Regions from separate parts of the Paenibacillus sp. N3/727 genome, predicted to be linked through region 1. Evidence: riboswitches for the same ligand, from Rfam matches in the RefSeq annotation. Region 1 holds a riboswitch; the other holds the start of a gene.
What was found. Region 1 has a riboswitch for ZMP and ZTP ahead of purT (phosphoribosylglycinamide formyltransferase 2). Riboswitches for the same ligand answer to the same signal wherever they lie in the genome.

Region 1 (7,601 bases):
ACTGTCTCAGTCCTTAGTGGCCGTTTTTATGGTTCTCGGTCCCGTAATAGGCTCATTTATTTTTCTGCAATACGGCATTGAGATTTCTCTTGCTTTAACTGCACTTATGTTTCTCGGATCGGCACTCGTATTAACCAGACTTCCTCGGGATAAAAAAGATACGTTAGCCGATACCAACAACAATTTTGTCGGAGAAATGAAAGATGGATTGAAGTATGTATGGAATAACGTTCAGTTAAGAACGTTAAGCGCAACATTTGCGGCCAGCGGACTGGCGGTTGGTCTGATCCAGCCCCTGATGCTGTTTATTACGATTGAAAAGCTTGGGCAAGACAAAACGTTTCTGCAGTGGCTGCTTATGGCGAATGGTGCTGCCATGCTCGTAGGAGGCGTCGCTATTATCGGATTGGCTTCAAAAGTGAAGCCTCACATTTTACTTTCGATCGGCTTGGTTGTTAGTGCTTTCGTTACTGTTGGTATCGGATTTTCTAATGTAGTTATTTGGACCATAGTCCTTGAGGTGATTAGCGGATTTTTTTATCCATGTATTCAAGTGGGCATCCAAACACTTATAATGAAGAATACAGAAGCCTCATATATCGGCAGGGTAGGAGGAGCCATAACGCCGGTATTCATGGGGATGATGGTTCTAGGTATGTCATTCTCTGGTTATCTGAAGGGACAATTTTCACTGTTTATCGTATTTAGCATAAGTGCAGGTTTATTTATTTTGGGTTCGTTGGTATTAGCTCCTCTGTTTCGGAAAAACGAAAATATTCACGAGCAAGCATTTTGAGAAGCTAAAATCATAAAAAGCTTTTCCCCGGGTTAGCTAGAATTTCTTATTCACGATGTGAGGGTTAACGGACATGATCTGTTCAGCTATATCCCAGAGTCTGGGTAAGTAATGAATGACTTTCTCAGCCCGATTTCGATTCTTTCCCGTGCGTTCCCACACCTGCGGTGCACCCAAGCCCACTCCGCGAAGTGCTGCGATACTTGTATCTGAAGTTTACGCAGATGTCCTGTTGGATCGGAGATAATACTATCCATACGGAAGCTACCAGCCAGATGATAGGAAGTTAGAACTTCTTCGGGAGACTCTAGTTGCTTCCAAGATAAATAAGTGACCTCCACGAGTGTTCCCTTATAATCAAACTTCCCGAGTTTAATGGGGGGAGCGTCCGCTTCAGTTACAATCACAACATCAATATCTGATGATGCGGACAATTCCTCGTCTTCTGGTTGACCTACAGTTGAACCGCTGAAATAAGCCCCGTGGAAGCCTTTATCTTGAGAAGAGTATTGATCAACCCATTCAATAGCAGCCTTACGCGCAGCTCCGACTTTCAAGTGAATCATCCTCCTTTCGGATCTCTAAATGGTTGTTCATGCCATGGTCAGCCGATTTAGAGATTGCACCAATGAGAAAAACTACATATTAATACGCTATGACATTCTTCAAGGCTTAAGAAGTCTTTATGATGAGCTGAAAGGTGCTTCTATAAAGGAACAGGCTTTAGAGCTTATAGAAATGGAAGAAGACCCGAAATATCAGAAGAAATATCGGACTGTTTGGAGAAATGTTCAATAACATAACTTCTTTATGTAGGGGAGTTTTTTCATCATAGGTTATAATGCTATAATAGGGTTGTAAAATTCATAAAGAAAGCGGGAACAGCATGGGTCGTAAATGGAATAATATCAAAGAGAAGAAAGCCTCAAAGGATGCAAATACAAGTCGTATTTATGCAAAGTTCGGGGTTGAAATCTATGTAGCAGCAAAAAAAGGTGAGCCAGATCCAGAATCTAACCGCGCCTTAAAAGTTGTACTTGAGAGAGCAAAAACATATAACGTACCTAAAGCTATTATTGACCGCGCCTTGGATAAAGCTAAAGGCAGTGCGGAAGAAACGTATACAGAGCTTCGGTACGAAGGTTTTGGACCGAACGGAGCCATGGTCATCGTAGATACATTGACGAATAACGTCAACCGTACAGCTTCTGATGTTCGTTCCGCATTTAATAAAAACGGCGGAAACATGGGTGTGAGTGGATCTGTCGCGTATATGTTTGATGCGACCGCTGTTATTGGTGTTACAGGCAAGAGCTTGGATGAAGTATTTGAGCTGTTGATGGAAGCTGATGTAGAGGTTCGCGATATCATGGAAGAAGATGAGTCTGTCATTGTATATTCGGAACCGGATCAGTTCCATGAGGTGCAAGAAGCGTTCAGAAACGCTGGTATTTCTGATTTTACCGTTGCTGAGTTAACGATGCTTGCGCAAAACTATGTTGAACTTCCTGCAGATGCCGTAGCACAATTCGATAAGTTGATTGATGCACTGGAAGATCTGGAAGATGTTCAGCAAGTGTATCATAACGTGGATTCTGAAGAGTAAATCTGATGAATTAAAATTATGATAAATATCTCCTCATGAATGAATTGAAAAATTCATAATGAGGAGGTATTTTTTATACTGTTGGAAGAAGAGGAGAAACACCTACATAATGAATTTACATATTACTAAAGAACTAAATAAAAATGATAAGTATCATGTTAATAATCAGCTTTTTAAGTTTAATTTGAAGAATTTCCCGGTGGATTTAGGTGGAAGATACCAAGAAATTAATTTATTTCTGAAGGATGAAAGCGGCAAGGTTCGCGGTGGAATATTAGGTGAAATTTGCTGGAATTGGTTAGAGATTCATACTTTTATAATTGATGAAGACATGCGTAAATCGGGTTATGGAACTAAACTATTATTAGAAATAGAACAAATAGCTTTGGAGACGAGTTGTGACTTCATAAAAGTAGATACTTTAAGTTTTCAAGCATTAGATTTTTATAAAAAACACGGGTTTCAAGAGTTTGGTACCCTTGATAATGTCGGAAGAGATTTTAAGCATTACTATCTAAAAAAAGATTTATAGACAGTTTAATGATTGCATTAATTGAAAACACCTTTTAAAAGAAAAAAGCTCAGATAATTAACTCTGAGCTTTTTTCTTTTATCAAATTCATATTGACCCTGACATTAGTGTCATCGTTTATAATCAGATTAAACCCATACAATTACAATTGGAGGCATGACACTTGAGAATTGGAGAACTCGCCAATCGAACCGGCGTTAGCATTCGCTCCCTTCGTTATTATGAGCAGCAGGGCTTGCTTGCCCCCAAACGGCATGATAACGGATATCGTGAATATTCCTCATTCATGATTGAACAAGTGCAGACTATTCAATTTTACTTGAAATTAGGTTTGACTACTGAACAAATCGCCGGCTTTCTGAATTGCGTGTTGAAGAACAAAGAAGCATTTTGTAAAGAGGTTCTCCCGGTATATCAACAGAAACTGAAGGAAATTGATGGTCAAATCAAACAGCTCGAGAACATAAAGTCAAACCTGGAGGAACGCATAAGCTCGATTATTCAAGAACACCCAGCAAGTAAAATCAATTCCTGGAAAGTGGGATGCAACGATGAATGAACCAATGATTCACATTTTAGGTATATCCGGAAGTCTCCGTAACCGTTCTTCTAATACAAATCTGTTACGAGCAGCTGCGGCGTTGGCACCTAAACATATTAACCTCACGATTTTCGATAGATTAGGTGATCTTCCGCATTTCAATCCCGAAATTGACGGAGAGGAAGCACCGGAAGCCGTTATCGCTTTCCGGAACCAACTTATGTCCGTAGATGGCGTGTTAATTAGCACACCGGAATATGCAAGCGGAGTACCAGGCGTTCTTAAGAACGCAATCGACTGGACGGTGTCATCAGGAGAGTTGTATAACAAACCTACTGGTGTGTTGAGTGCCTCACCACATCCAGCAGGTGGTGAAAATGCTCATGCGTCACTTTTAATGACTCTGAATATGTTGAATGCACATATAGTCTCTGGGGGAACGATGTGTATTCCACAAATAAGTTTGAAAATGAATGCAGCGGGAGACATCACGGACAATGATTTGGCAAAGGAAATAACAGCAGTGCTTCATGCTCTGGAAAAAGCTTTGAATACCGAGTTATAAACAATTTTATTTACAAAGGGGATAGCAGAATGCTTGAGACAATGACAAAAGAGAATTTTTCAGAACTCATCGACAAAGGTTTAACGCTGGTTCAATTTTGGGCACCTTGGTGCGGACCTTGTAAAATGCAGCTTCCCATTGTGGAAGAGCTTTCCGTCGAACTACAAGATTCTATACTCATCGGTAAAGTGAATGCAGATGAAGAGCCCGAGCTCGCTTCTAAGTATGGCGTGATGGGTCTTCCGACACTGATTCTAATTAAAAACGGCCAACCGGTGGAAAAACTAGTTGGCTTGCAGCGGAAAAATTCCATTATAGGCAAAATCCAAACTCACCAATAAAGTACCCCTTCATGTTGCAAATAGGCGAAGATTTCAGTATGATTTACGTGACAAATGAAATGCTTATGTGTGACTGGCGGAACATGGGTAACCATGAGGGAGCACATGAATGGCAGCGGCCGTACGCCTGGGCAGAGGTAAGGAGTTTCTTTCTCCTTGCCTCTTTTATTTTTGAGATAAGAGAGCATAGACTTCGGAGTGAACTGCATCTTTATCTCGCAAGAATAAAACTACCGCTATGAGCGGTAAAATGGGGGATATGCCAATGTTGCAAACTAAGAAAATAATGCTGCTCGGTTCGGGAGAACTAGGTAAGGAAGTTTTGATCGAAGCTCAGCGTCTGGGAGTTGAGACGGTAGCGGTTGATCGTTACGCTCATGCACCTGCCATGCAGGTAGCCCACCGTCATTATGTGATCGATATGCTGGATGGTGAGCGGTTGCGGGAAATTATCAAACAGGAAAACCCGGATCTTATTGTACCCGAGATTGAAGCATTAGCGACTTCAGAGCTTTTAAAACTGGAGGAAGAAGGCCATCGGGTCATTCCAACAGCCCGCGCTGCGAAGCTGACGATGGATCGGGAAGGGATTAGACGTCTTGCATCAGAGAAACTGGGCCTGCCAACAGCCGGTTATAAATTTGCTGACACGTATGATCAGTTTGTTCAAGCGGTAAAGGAGATGGGGTATCCTTGCGTTATCAAACCTCTGATGAGTTCTTCAGGAAAAGGACAAAGTGTTTGCCGTGAAGAGAAGGACATTGAACAGTGCTGGAACGTAGCAATGGAAGGTGGCCGGGTTCAGAACGGGCGGGTTATTATTGAAGAGTTCATCCGCTTTGAGTCTGAAATCACGCTGCTTACGGTTCGTTCCATAAGTGGAACAAGCTTCTGCGCACCAATCGGACATATTCAGGAAAACGGGGATTACATTGAGTCCTGGCAGCCGCATGATATGACAGAGGATCAGATTAAAGAAGCAAAGCATATTGCTGGAGCCATAACAGACGAACTAGGCGGATATGGTCTGTTTGGTGTTGAACTCTTTTTAACGGAGGATAAAGTTTATTTCAGCGAAGTTTCTCCGCGGCCGCATGATACTGGACTCGTGACACTTGTAACGCAAAATCTTTCTGAATTTGCACTACACGTTCGGGCAATCCTCGGTTATCCAATCCCTGAAATCGTACTTATGACGCCGGGAGCCAGCCGTCCATTGAAAGCAAGCCTTGAACTCGAACACTATCGTATTACCGGTGTGGAGAAGGCATTATCGGTCCCGAACACGCAGGTTCGTGTATTTGGCAAGCCGGTTACAAAGGCAGGTCGGAGAATGGCGGTCGCTTTATCAACGTCCGATTCGGTTGAAAATGCACGGAGACAGGCGAAATTGGCACTCGATGAGCTTGCTGTTGTAGAATCTTAACTATACGAGGTTTTTTGAAAAGTATCGGAGTTCGTTTCTCTTGACCGTGTCATGGAAGATCCACAATGGACGTTGAAGACTTTAGTTCGGGGGTCGTTGTTCTCACCTATCATCCTGTCAAAGAGTGACAAGTTAAATGAAATGCTATGGTTGAGATAGAGCTGTGTGAGTGTTGTAATCTCCGACACTTGCACAGCTCTTTTAAGACTTTACAATCTCTTCAACTAACAAGTATATTAAGTTATTATTACTTAAAAAATTGGGGGATGGGTGAACAATGAAAACATATCTGTATTTTGTTCGTCATGGAATTGCTCCATTTTCTTTGGAACTTGAGCGCTCGGGAGGTGCGAGCTTGAACGATCAAGGGAAATCCGATGCTAAAAGAGTAGCAGAGCTGTTAAGAGACGAAGGAATTGATGTGATCGTCTCCAGTTCGTATAACAGGGCAAGAGAAACATTAGCTCCACTTGCTGAACTGCTACAGAAAGAGATCATTTTGTATAACGAGCTTATTGAAAGACCAATTGGTACTTTGAATGAAGCTGTATCCGATGAGGAGCTGTTAATAGGAATTGAACAATCTTTTATCGATATAGATTATTGCATGCCTGAAGGGGAGACAACTAGGCAGTCGCAGGAACGGGCTATACCGATCATTATGCGACTGCTCTCGGAATATAAAGGCAAGAAAATCGCGCTTGGCACCCACGGAAATATAATGACGATCATATTGAATTATTTCGATTCTAATTATGGCTTTGAATTTTGGAAGGGGACAAGCAAACCTGATATTTATAAATTGGAATTCCAAGATAATCAGCTGAGCCATGTTCAGCGGTTGTGGAGTCCCGCATAAAGCAAAGTTAAATATGTAAACGTTTTAATTGGTTGGCCATCGTCGTGCAACACAACGCGCGGTGCGAAAAACTCCAAGCGAAAGTGAGTGAGGAACAGTGTTCACAATTATTAAGGGACCCTATTTGCAATGGCCTACGGTGGACTCCATGACGATCATGTGGGAAACATCTGAGCCGGCATCCTCCAGAGTAGATGTTCTATTAGCAGAGAGAATCCATAGTGGATATCAAGGTAATTACAAAAAACCGGAGCAAGTGATCACAACCGTCTCAAATGAGGGGCATTCAAAAATTCACCAGCTCACAGTGAATGGCCTTGAAGCAGGGACGGTTTATTTTTACCAAATACATTCAGGTAACGGACAAATCAATGTAGAGTCAGGACCACATCCTTTTAAGACAACCATATCTGAAGGCGTGCCGTTTTCATTTACGGTAACAAGTGAGACAGGTGGATACAGCGGATTCGATCAGACGGATGGAATGATAAACAGAAACATTTTCAGCCAAATGCAAAAATATCGTCCTGACTTTACGTTGTTCATAGGTGATATCGTGAATGACGGAAGTAATTATGATGACTGGTATACATATTTTTTGGCCCCGGCCGCAAATTTTTGACAAGTACACCGTTCTACAGTTGTCTCGGTAACCATGAAAATAATGGTTCTTGGTATTATGATTTCTTCGCATTTGAATCGCCTAAAAACTACTATTCATTTGACTACGGAGATGTTCACTTTACTTGCCTGGATAGTACTGATTTTATTAAACCGGACCATTTCCGAACAGCTTAGAAGAAATTGGTCCAGGCAACGAGCAATATGAATTTCTGATCAACGATTTACAATCCTCCACTGCAAAGTGGAAAGTCGTTTATTTTCATTACCCGCCGTATATATCTGGAGGATATCAGGTGGAAGATTTGCGACAG
Region 2 (7,601 bases), 2.0 Mb from region 1:
AGGCACCTACATCGTTGGCGATGGAAGCTAGTGCTTCAAAATCAATAATTCGCGGATAAGCGCTTGCGCCGGCAACAATCATACGCGGACGATGTTTGAAGGCTGCTTTGCGCACTTCGTTATAATCGATAAGGAAGGTATCTTCCTGCACACCATATGCTACAAAGTTATACAGAAGGCCGGATGCATTGACAGGACTGCCGTGCGTCAAGTGCCCACCGTGTGCCAGGTTCATACCAAGTACTGTATCGCCCGGTTTCAGCGCAGCCAGATAAACAGCCATGTTCGCCTGTGCACCGGAGTGAGGCTGAACGTTGGCATGCTCTGCACCGAACAGCTGCTTCGCACGATCACGTGCCAGCTCCTCAACAATATCAACACGCTCGCAGCCGCCATAGTAGCGCTTGCCTGGATAGCCTTCTGCATATTTATTCGTCAGGACTGATCCCATTGCTTCCATGACCGCTTCACTAACAATGTTCTCCGAAGCGATAAGTTCAATGTTGCTGCGTTGGCGCTTCAGTTCCAAATCCATCGCTTCCAGTACTGCCGGGTCACTCTTGCGCAAATGTTCCATCATATTCGTATCCTCCCTAAATTAAAAAATAATATATGGTTAATCATCAATCACAACTACATCTAATCACATGCCGACCTATCATTCTCCTGCTCCATCCGATATACAGCCCGTTCTCCACCGATCAATTTCGGTCTCGTCATTGCCGCTGTCACACGAGCCTTCCCGATGTACCGGATACTCGGCCGAAATGGCACCGCAACACGGCGCAGATGCATTCCGATCATCGTCTCACCGATATCGATACCCGCATGAGCGGAGATGCTCTCAGCCAGACACGGATCATGGAAGCTCCGGTAAGCAGCAGACGCCATAGATCCGCCCGCTTTAGGAACGGGCACTGCAGCTACTTCCGTCAGTCCCAATCGCTCGAGCAGTTCCCGTTCTACAACAAGTGCACGGTTCAGGTGTTCGCAGCACTGGTAAGCCGTATCGAAACCGAACTCAGCCTGTACCTCTGCGATTCCGTCCAGCACCTGCTGCGCAGTCTCCAGCACACCGCCGGTACCGATCTGGCGGCCGGTGATTTCACTTGTACTGGTCCCGACGACCAGCACCTTGCCTGCCCTGAGGCCTGCAGCCTCAGCCAATTCTCGCATAATCGTTACCGTTTGTTCTCTCAAGGCATGATCAACCGGGTAATCTGTCATGTGTTTCAGCCCTCCTTGGATACGATAGTCTGAAAGCCAACTGCCTGATGTCTTAGTTACTTAGGTTACTTAGGTTACTTAGTGACTTAGTGACTTAGTTACTTTAGTTACTTTAGTTACTTTAGTTACCGTACATCCTTGCAGTACGAGCTTATCCTTTCAGATAGCGTTCCTCAATGGCCTTGATTTTGTTCACCCTGCCAACATGCCGCTCACCCTGACTGAAGTCTGTCGTCAGCCAAGCTGTGACGATTTCTGCTGCAAGGCCGGGGCCCACCACTCGTTCGCCAAGTGCCAGCACGTTGCTGTCATTATGCTCGCGGGTAGCTTTTGCCGAAAATACATCATGCGTCAGCGCACAGCGGATGCCCGGCACCTTGTTCGCCGCAATGCTCATACCGATTCCCGTTCCGCAGATCAGAATTCCACGGTCAGCTTCTCCGGATACGACCTTTTCACATACCGGAAGCGCAAAGTCAGGATAATCTACCGAGTCGGAACAGCCGCAGCCTAAGTCTTCGACCTCATGCCCGAGATTCCGAATGACCTCCGTAATTTCCTCTTTCAAACGAATACCTGCATGATCCGTGCCCAATGCGATTTTCATAATGAAAAACCCCCTCGTATGTTTCATCTTTTGTATCGGCATTTTACAAAATGCTCGTACAACAACTCGTTTCATTATAACCCAAATTGTCAGCAAAAGACGAAAAAAAGAGCAGTCCGCGCACGTGTATCGTGCACCAATTGCTCTTTGCCCAGGCGACCGGCCGTATGTTCCGGTGCTCCATCGTGGTTTCATCCACTTCGTCGCCAGTTACACCGGAATCCGTGTTTTTCCCCTTCATCTTAAAACATACGGAAAAGAAAAGCAACGGATATTTATTCATAATTATGATCGGTAAATGACTTCAAGTATAACAACTACTGTACAGCCGCAAATCACGTTACTCACTCTCTCTCCAGCTTGTCCAGCAATCGGAACAGCGCTGAACGGATTTCTGCCGCTGTCTCCTCATACTCTTCCAGCGAACCTCCAAACGGATCGGAAATATCAAAACTCGGAATACGCTGACGCAGCTCGTTTAACCGAACCTTGTCTTTCTCCTGAAGCTCAATGCCAAGGGATCTCATCATCTCCATGGACGCCAGCAGACTGTCCTGCTCCTGCAGATCCGTAAGCACCTGCGCATCATTCTCGACGTATTCTTTTAGCGTATGAACCTTATCTGCCGCATAAGGAAACTGACGAATCGCATACTGTTTATGGGATAACGTCAATGTCAGAATCAGATCTGCCCACTCGACAAGATCCATACTCAGTGGCTTGGAGGACATGCCGTCCTTAATCTGCTGATCGCGGAGTACTGCTTCAGCATGACGTGAGATTGGCATTCCTTCTGCAGCCGAAACACCTGCGGAACGAACTTCAAGCGGAATCCCTCTCCCCTTGGCGAGTTTGCGCAGCATACCTTCAGCCATAGGACTGCGACAGGTGTTGCCGGTGCAGACGAACAATATGTTTTTCACGGTCTCCACCTCCCCGAAAGTGTATCTTTTACTGCCGTCATTGTATCAAAATATAAACATCAAACCAAATGCCAGCAAAATGACACCGCCGGTCATTTCTCCATATTCACCGAGTCTGCTACCCGCCTTTCGACCGAGCATCAGTCCGAAAATCGACATTAAGCCTCCGACCACACCGAAAGACGTTACAATGATCGCCGTATCATTCACGAACATGCCAAGCGAAACCCCTACCGAAAAAGAGTCGATACTGACACTAAGCGAAAACAGAAGCATTCCGAGCAGCGTGGTGTGATTCACCGGCCGACCTTCCTCTTTGCGAAAAGAGTTCCAGATCATATGTCCGCCCAGCAGCACAAGCAGGCCTCCTGCGGCGAGCCCCGTAACTTGTCCGAGCAAAACGCCAACATAACGGCCAGCAAGCAACCCGAGCAGCGGCATCAGCGTGTGGAAAAAGGCGATCAGCAGGCTGATGATCAGGACATGTTTCAGGCGGATGCCTCTCATTCCAACACCGATACCGAGTGAAAATGCATCCAAGCCCAGCGCCACGGCCATAATCAGGATCGTCGCGAGTTGCCCTAACTGGACAGACGTTTCCAACATGCCTTTTTCCCCCAAGTCCCTATGGTCTTGTACACCATATGCGGACAAGGGGGGAATGATGCCTAAAACCCTTGTGGACGGGTTCATGCTTGTCGCCTAATCTGAGGCAAGCCCATCATCGGACGCAAATATAATATGATGACCCGCCGCCTTCAGCAGCCGGTTCATCACCGCGGCGCCAAGACCTTTATCCGAGCAGGATTCTGCCAGGATAAAGGTCGCGCCTTCTTCATCGAATTGGCGCAGCCCGGCGTAGAGCCGGTGTGCCGCTTCCTCTGGTGCGGCCAGGCTGCCGAGCGAGACGGCAACGTCCGCGCGGTAGCGACCGATGTGCTCGTCGAACGACAGCACACCGGTCGTCTCCCCGCGCGCTTCGGCGGCGTCAAGCTCGGCCTGGATCTTGGCGGACACGGAATCCGCCGTCCGCCCCTGGACGATGCACAGCGCACCCTTGGGTGCGTAGTGCGTGTACTTCATGCCCGGCGAACGTGGCGTCGGGCTGTCTGCGCTCCCGGCGCGCGCAAGCGCCGGGTCGCGCTGCACGCTTGCCGCGAGCGCGGCAAGCTGCTCTTCCGTGACGCCGCCGGGGCGCAGCACCGTCACGGCACCGTCCTGGCCGGCCTGGACGACCGTCGACTCGACACCGACCCCCGCGGGGCCGCCGTCGAGAATGCCGTCGATGGCACCGGCCAGATCCTCAAACACATGTCCAGCCAGCGTAGGGCTTGGCCGGCCTGAACGGTTTGCGCTTGGCGCAGCAACCGGACAGCCTGCGGCGCTGATCAGTGCCAGCGCCACTCTGTGATCCGGCATGCGGACCGCAACCGTATCTAGTCCAGCCGTCACGCGCGGAGATACCGCGCCAGGCTTCACCGGCAGGACCAGTGTTAACGGTCCCGGCCAAAAAGCCTCCATCAACCGCCGCTCCGTATCATTCACTCCCAGCACGAGCTCGTCCAACTGAGACGTATCAGAAATATGCACAATAAGCGGATTATCGGAAGGGCGCCCTTTTGCAGCAAAAATCTGTTCCACCGCAGCTGTATTTCGGGCATCCGCACCGAGACCGTATACCGTTTCCGTTGGAAAAGCTACAGTCCCTCCGGCCGTAAGCACCGCACCAGCCTCATTTAGAGCTAAGGCATCCTCTGATCCCAGAGCCCATAAGGGAAAGCCCGCCTGCTCTTGATCTGCACCGCCGGCCAGTGGTTGTACGGTAGCAGAAGCTGCTGCTCCAGCTTCATGATTGACGCATACCCGCCACAGTTCCGTAACCTTATCCCCGGCGGGAAAGTCCTGTTCCGGATTTCCGTTCTCTTTTCGTTCCATTATTATCCCAAGCTTTCTTTATTATAGATCACCCAGCTCAGCAACATGCTCAAACACCAAGCCAGAATGGATTGCTATCACCATTTATCCAAAAGAAAAAGCGCTTGTAACCTCCAGCCCCGGCAGCCTCATGGCGGCCCCTTCGCTAAAGAGAAAGCACTCTTCTGCTTGAAATTGTATCATATTTCGCTACCATTGACGATGAAGAATTGACTAGCAGCCTTGCAGCTATCTTGGTGCCGATCCATTGACTTAGAACAACCCGACAATCCAATCCCACAAACCGATGAAGAAGTCGAATAGGAAAAACCGTACCTCAGGCTCACTTGAAGCAGCATTGCCCCGTTCCTCCGAAGCATTCTTGTCATCGGCTTGCACTGAAGCCGTTCTTACTGCGTTGTCTACGGGCTGGGCAGCCGCATCGCCACTGCCTGCATCAATGAAGCAAAGCGGCGGGAAAAGCACACACCACCAGTTCTGGCCTTTGCCTTCACCCAGTGTAATCCGGACGGCTTCATATTCCCCCGCAGGATACACAGTTCCACCGTAAAGCTTTGTCGGGAACGGCACGGTTCCCAGATTCACATCATAAGCATAAGTGATTCCACGCTTGGATAGCTCTTCCCCAACCAACCGCTCAATTTCTGGCAGATGACTCCGTGTTAACTCTCTTGCTTCCTCCAGGCTTTGCGGATTGTCTAATTCTAAAACCCATCTCTGCATTTGAGCTACAACAGCATCACGAATTTCACGCTTAACGAGCTGATCAGACGGATTGTCCGAGTTAGCCAAAATACGAAGCCGGATCGATTCTTCCGGAATCGGGCCTCCCGCAACTGCCGCGTCAATCCGTTGTCCTTCCCAAGCCATCACAACCATAAACAATATGGATAAGAGCATGATCATTTGTTTTACAATAATACGGAGTGTCTCGCTATGTTTTCTCATTATGCTAGCCGCCTCTCCTGATAATCTATGATGTCTATCAGTATGTCCGGCTGAGAGAGAGATAAACGTGCAATCTAGCATTTTTATTAAAAAGATAGAATAGAAACAAAAAAAGCCCCGGAGGGCTTAATGATTGACGTTTTGATATAAATCGATTCTCTAATGTACCAAACTCAAAATAGAAATATTTAGTTCGAACTGTTCGCTGTCTGACAAGTGACGTGCTCACCGACGCACATATCATGCACGCCGGGATCATCCTAGCTTTGCTTAGCAACTGTCCGGTACGTGCTCGGCTCCGGCAGATCTTCATCAATCTCCCGTCCATGCAGTTTCACACTCATTGCCACACCCATACTGGCCATACTGATGACGAGCGACGTTCCCCCAAAACTGATAAACGGCAGCGTAATTCCCGTCAGCGGCATAAGACCAATAAACATACCGATGTTCTCAAAGATCTGGTACAAGAACATGGATACAATGCCGACGATCAAAAATGGACCCGCACGTTCCCGACACTCCAGTGAGATCAGAATCATCCGGTGAATCAAAACAAAATATAAAAGCAGCAGCACAGAAGAACCGATAAATCCGTATTCCTCCGCAATCTGCACAAAGATGGAATCTGAATACGTGTAAGGCACGCGGCCCGACTGCACCGATGTTCCCTCCATAAAGCCTTTTCCGCCCATGCCGCCGGATGCTATAGCTAGCTTGGCATTATGAGTATGCCAGCTTGCCTTGGCTGTAGCCTTCTCCGGTACCAGCCAAGGATCTATCCGTTCCATCCAGTGGGCGCGTGAACCCGTGCCGAGGGATTCCTTAATCTCATCGTGATAATGAACATAGGCCATAGCACCACCTACAGCTATGCCGCCTACCAGAACCAGCCCGATCAAAGCATGAGAAAATTTGACGTTGCCAATCCAAAGCAGTCCCAACAAAATAATGACATAACTCAGCGCATTCCCGAGGTCGTTTATCCCCATGACGAGCACGAATGGAATGAACGCAAGCAGGCCAACCGGGATCACGTCCTGGATAAAGGACAGTCGGGGCTTGTTTTTGCGAACTAGTGCGTACGTGAGAATAATAATCAAAACAAGCTTAAACATCTCGGCCGGTTGCAAGCTGGCGAAACCAAGCGAGATCCAGCCCTGCGAACCGTTTATGGTTGCCCCGAAAAACATGACAAACAGCAGCAGCGCTATACCACCAAAATAAATATACCAAGCATATTTCATTAGAAGACGATAATCCAGTATGCTCATTCCAAAAAAGGCAATAAAGCCTACTATATAATATAGGATCATCTTAATATGGGAGCCCTCAAATTTCGGATCTCCCATGGTAACACTGTATATCGACGTAATACTAATAATCATCAACATAACCAATACAGCCACTATAACGAAATCAATCTTTTTAATCTTTTGAAGCATCTTCGGTCCCCCTGTGCCGGAGCTTCATGCTCCCCTGCGCCCTGAAGGCAATTTAACATTCATACTTACTATTGTAAGAAAAAAAGGGCCTAATGACAATTACAGCGAAATTCCCAATACATGTCTATTAATACCGGCAAGGTCCGGGACCGTAATAATGCGGTTCCAATGCCCTGTCGAACGCAGCAGGTCTGCCACATCTTCTGCCTGGCCCATGCCAAGCTCAAAGGCAATGATACGCGGCGCTGATACCAATAGAGGCAACTGCTCCATCATGATCCGGTAAGGATTTAAACCATCCTCACCGCCGTCAAGTGCGGTGCGCGGCTCGTGATCCCGAACTTCCGGCTGCAGCTCTTCAATATCCTCCGCCGGAATATAAGGTGGGTTGGACACCACAATATCAGGCGCAAGACCAGCAAACGGCTCCAACAGATTCCCTTGGCGAAATTCCACAGTCGCACCTAGTCGCTTCGCATTACGCTGGGCCACCTGAAGTGCTTCCGGAGAAATATC

Region 2: linked by a shared signal. The riboswitch ahead of rpiB (ribose 5-phosphate isomerase B) and the one ahead of purT (phosphoribosylglycinamide formyltransferase 2) in region 1 are both predicted to bind ZMP and ZTP.

The regions. Positions count from the first base shown of each region.
Region 1 is NZ_CP093336.1:3,920,535-3,928,135, reverse strand. It holds gene MNQ98_RS17950 (MFS transporter) at 1-796, shown strand, start outside; gene MNQ98_RS17945 (hypothetical protein) at 883-1,353, opposite strand; gene MNQ98_RS17940 (hypothetical protein) at 1,397-1,594, shown strand; gene MNQ98_RS17935 (YebC/PmpR family DNA-binding transcriptional regulator) at 1,683-2,402, shown strand; gene MNQ98_RS17930 (GNAT family N-acetyltransferase) at 2,512-2,934, shown strand; gene MNQ98_RS17925 (MerR family transcriptional regulator) at 3,098-3,493, shown strand; gene MNQ98_RS17920 (NADPH-dependent FMN reductase) at 3,486-4,040, shown strand; gene trxA (thioredoxin) at 4,070-4,381, shown strand; ZMP/ZTP riboswitch at 4,441-4,521, shown strand; gene purT (phosphoribosylglycinamide formyltransferase 2) at 4,647-5,807, shown strand; gene MNQ98_RS17905 (histidine phosphatase family protein) at 6,085-6,666, shown strand; gene MNQ98_RS17900 (fibronectin type III domain-containing protein) at 6,791-7,288, shown strand; gene MNQ98_RS17895 (metallophosphoesterase) at 7,470-7,601, shown strand, end outside.
Region 2 is NZ_CP093336.1:5,880,065-5,887,665, forward strand. It holds gene MNQ98_RS27495 (serine hydroxymethyltransferase) at 1-580, opposite strand, end outside; gene MNQ98_RS27500 (TIGR01440 family protein) at 640-1,227, opposite strand; gene rpiB (ribose 5-phosphate isomerase B) at 1,379-1,834, opposite strand; ZMP/ZTP riboswitch at 1,977-2,058, opposite strand; gene MNQ98_RS27510 (low molecular weight protein arginine phosphatase) at 2,179-2,757, opposite strand; gene MNQ98_RS27515 (manganese efflux pump MntP) at 2,803-3,363, opposite strand; gene MNQ98_RS27520 (L-threonylcarbamoyladenylate synthase) at 3,460-4,692, opposite strand; gene spoIIR (stage II sporulation protein R) at 4,945-5,640, opposite strand; gene MNQ98_RS27530 (FtsW/RodA/SpoVE family cell cycle protein) at 5,901-7,085, opposite strand; gene prmC (peptide chain release factor N(5)-glutamine methyltransferase) at 7,185-7,601, opposite strand, start outside.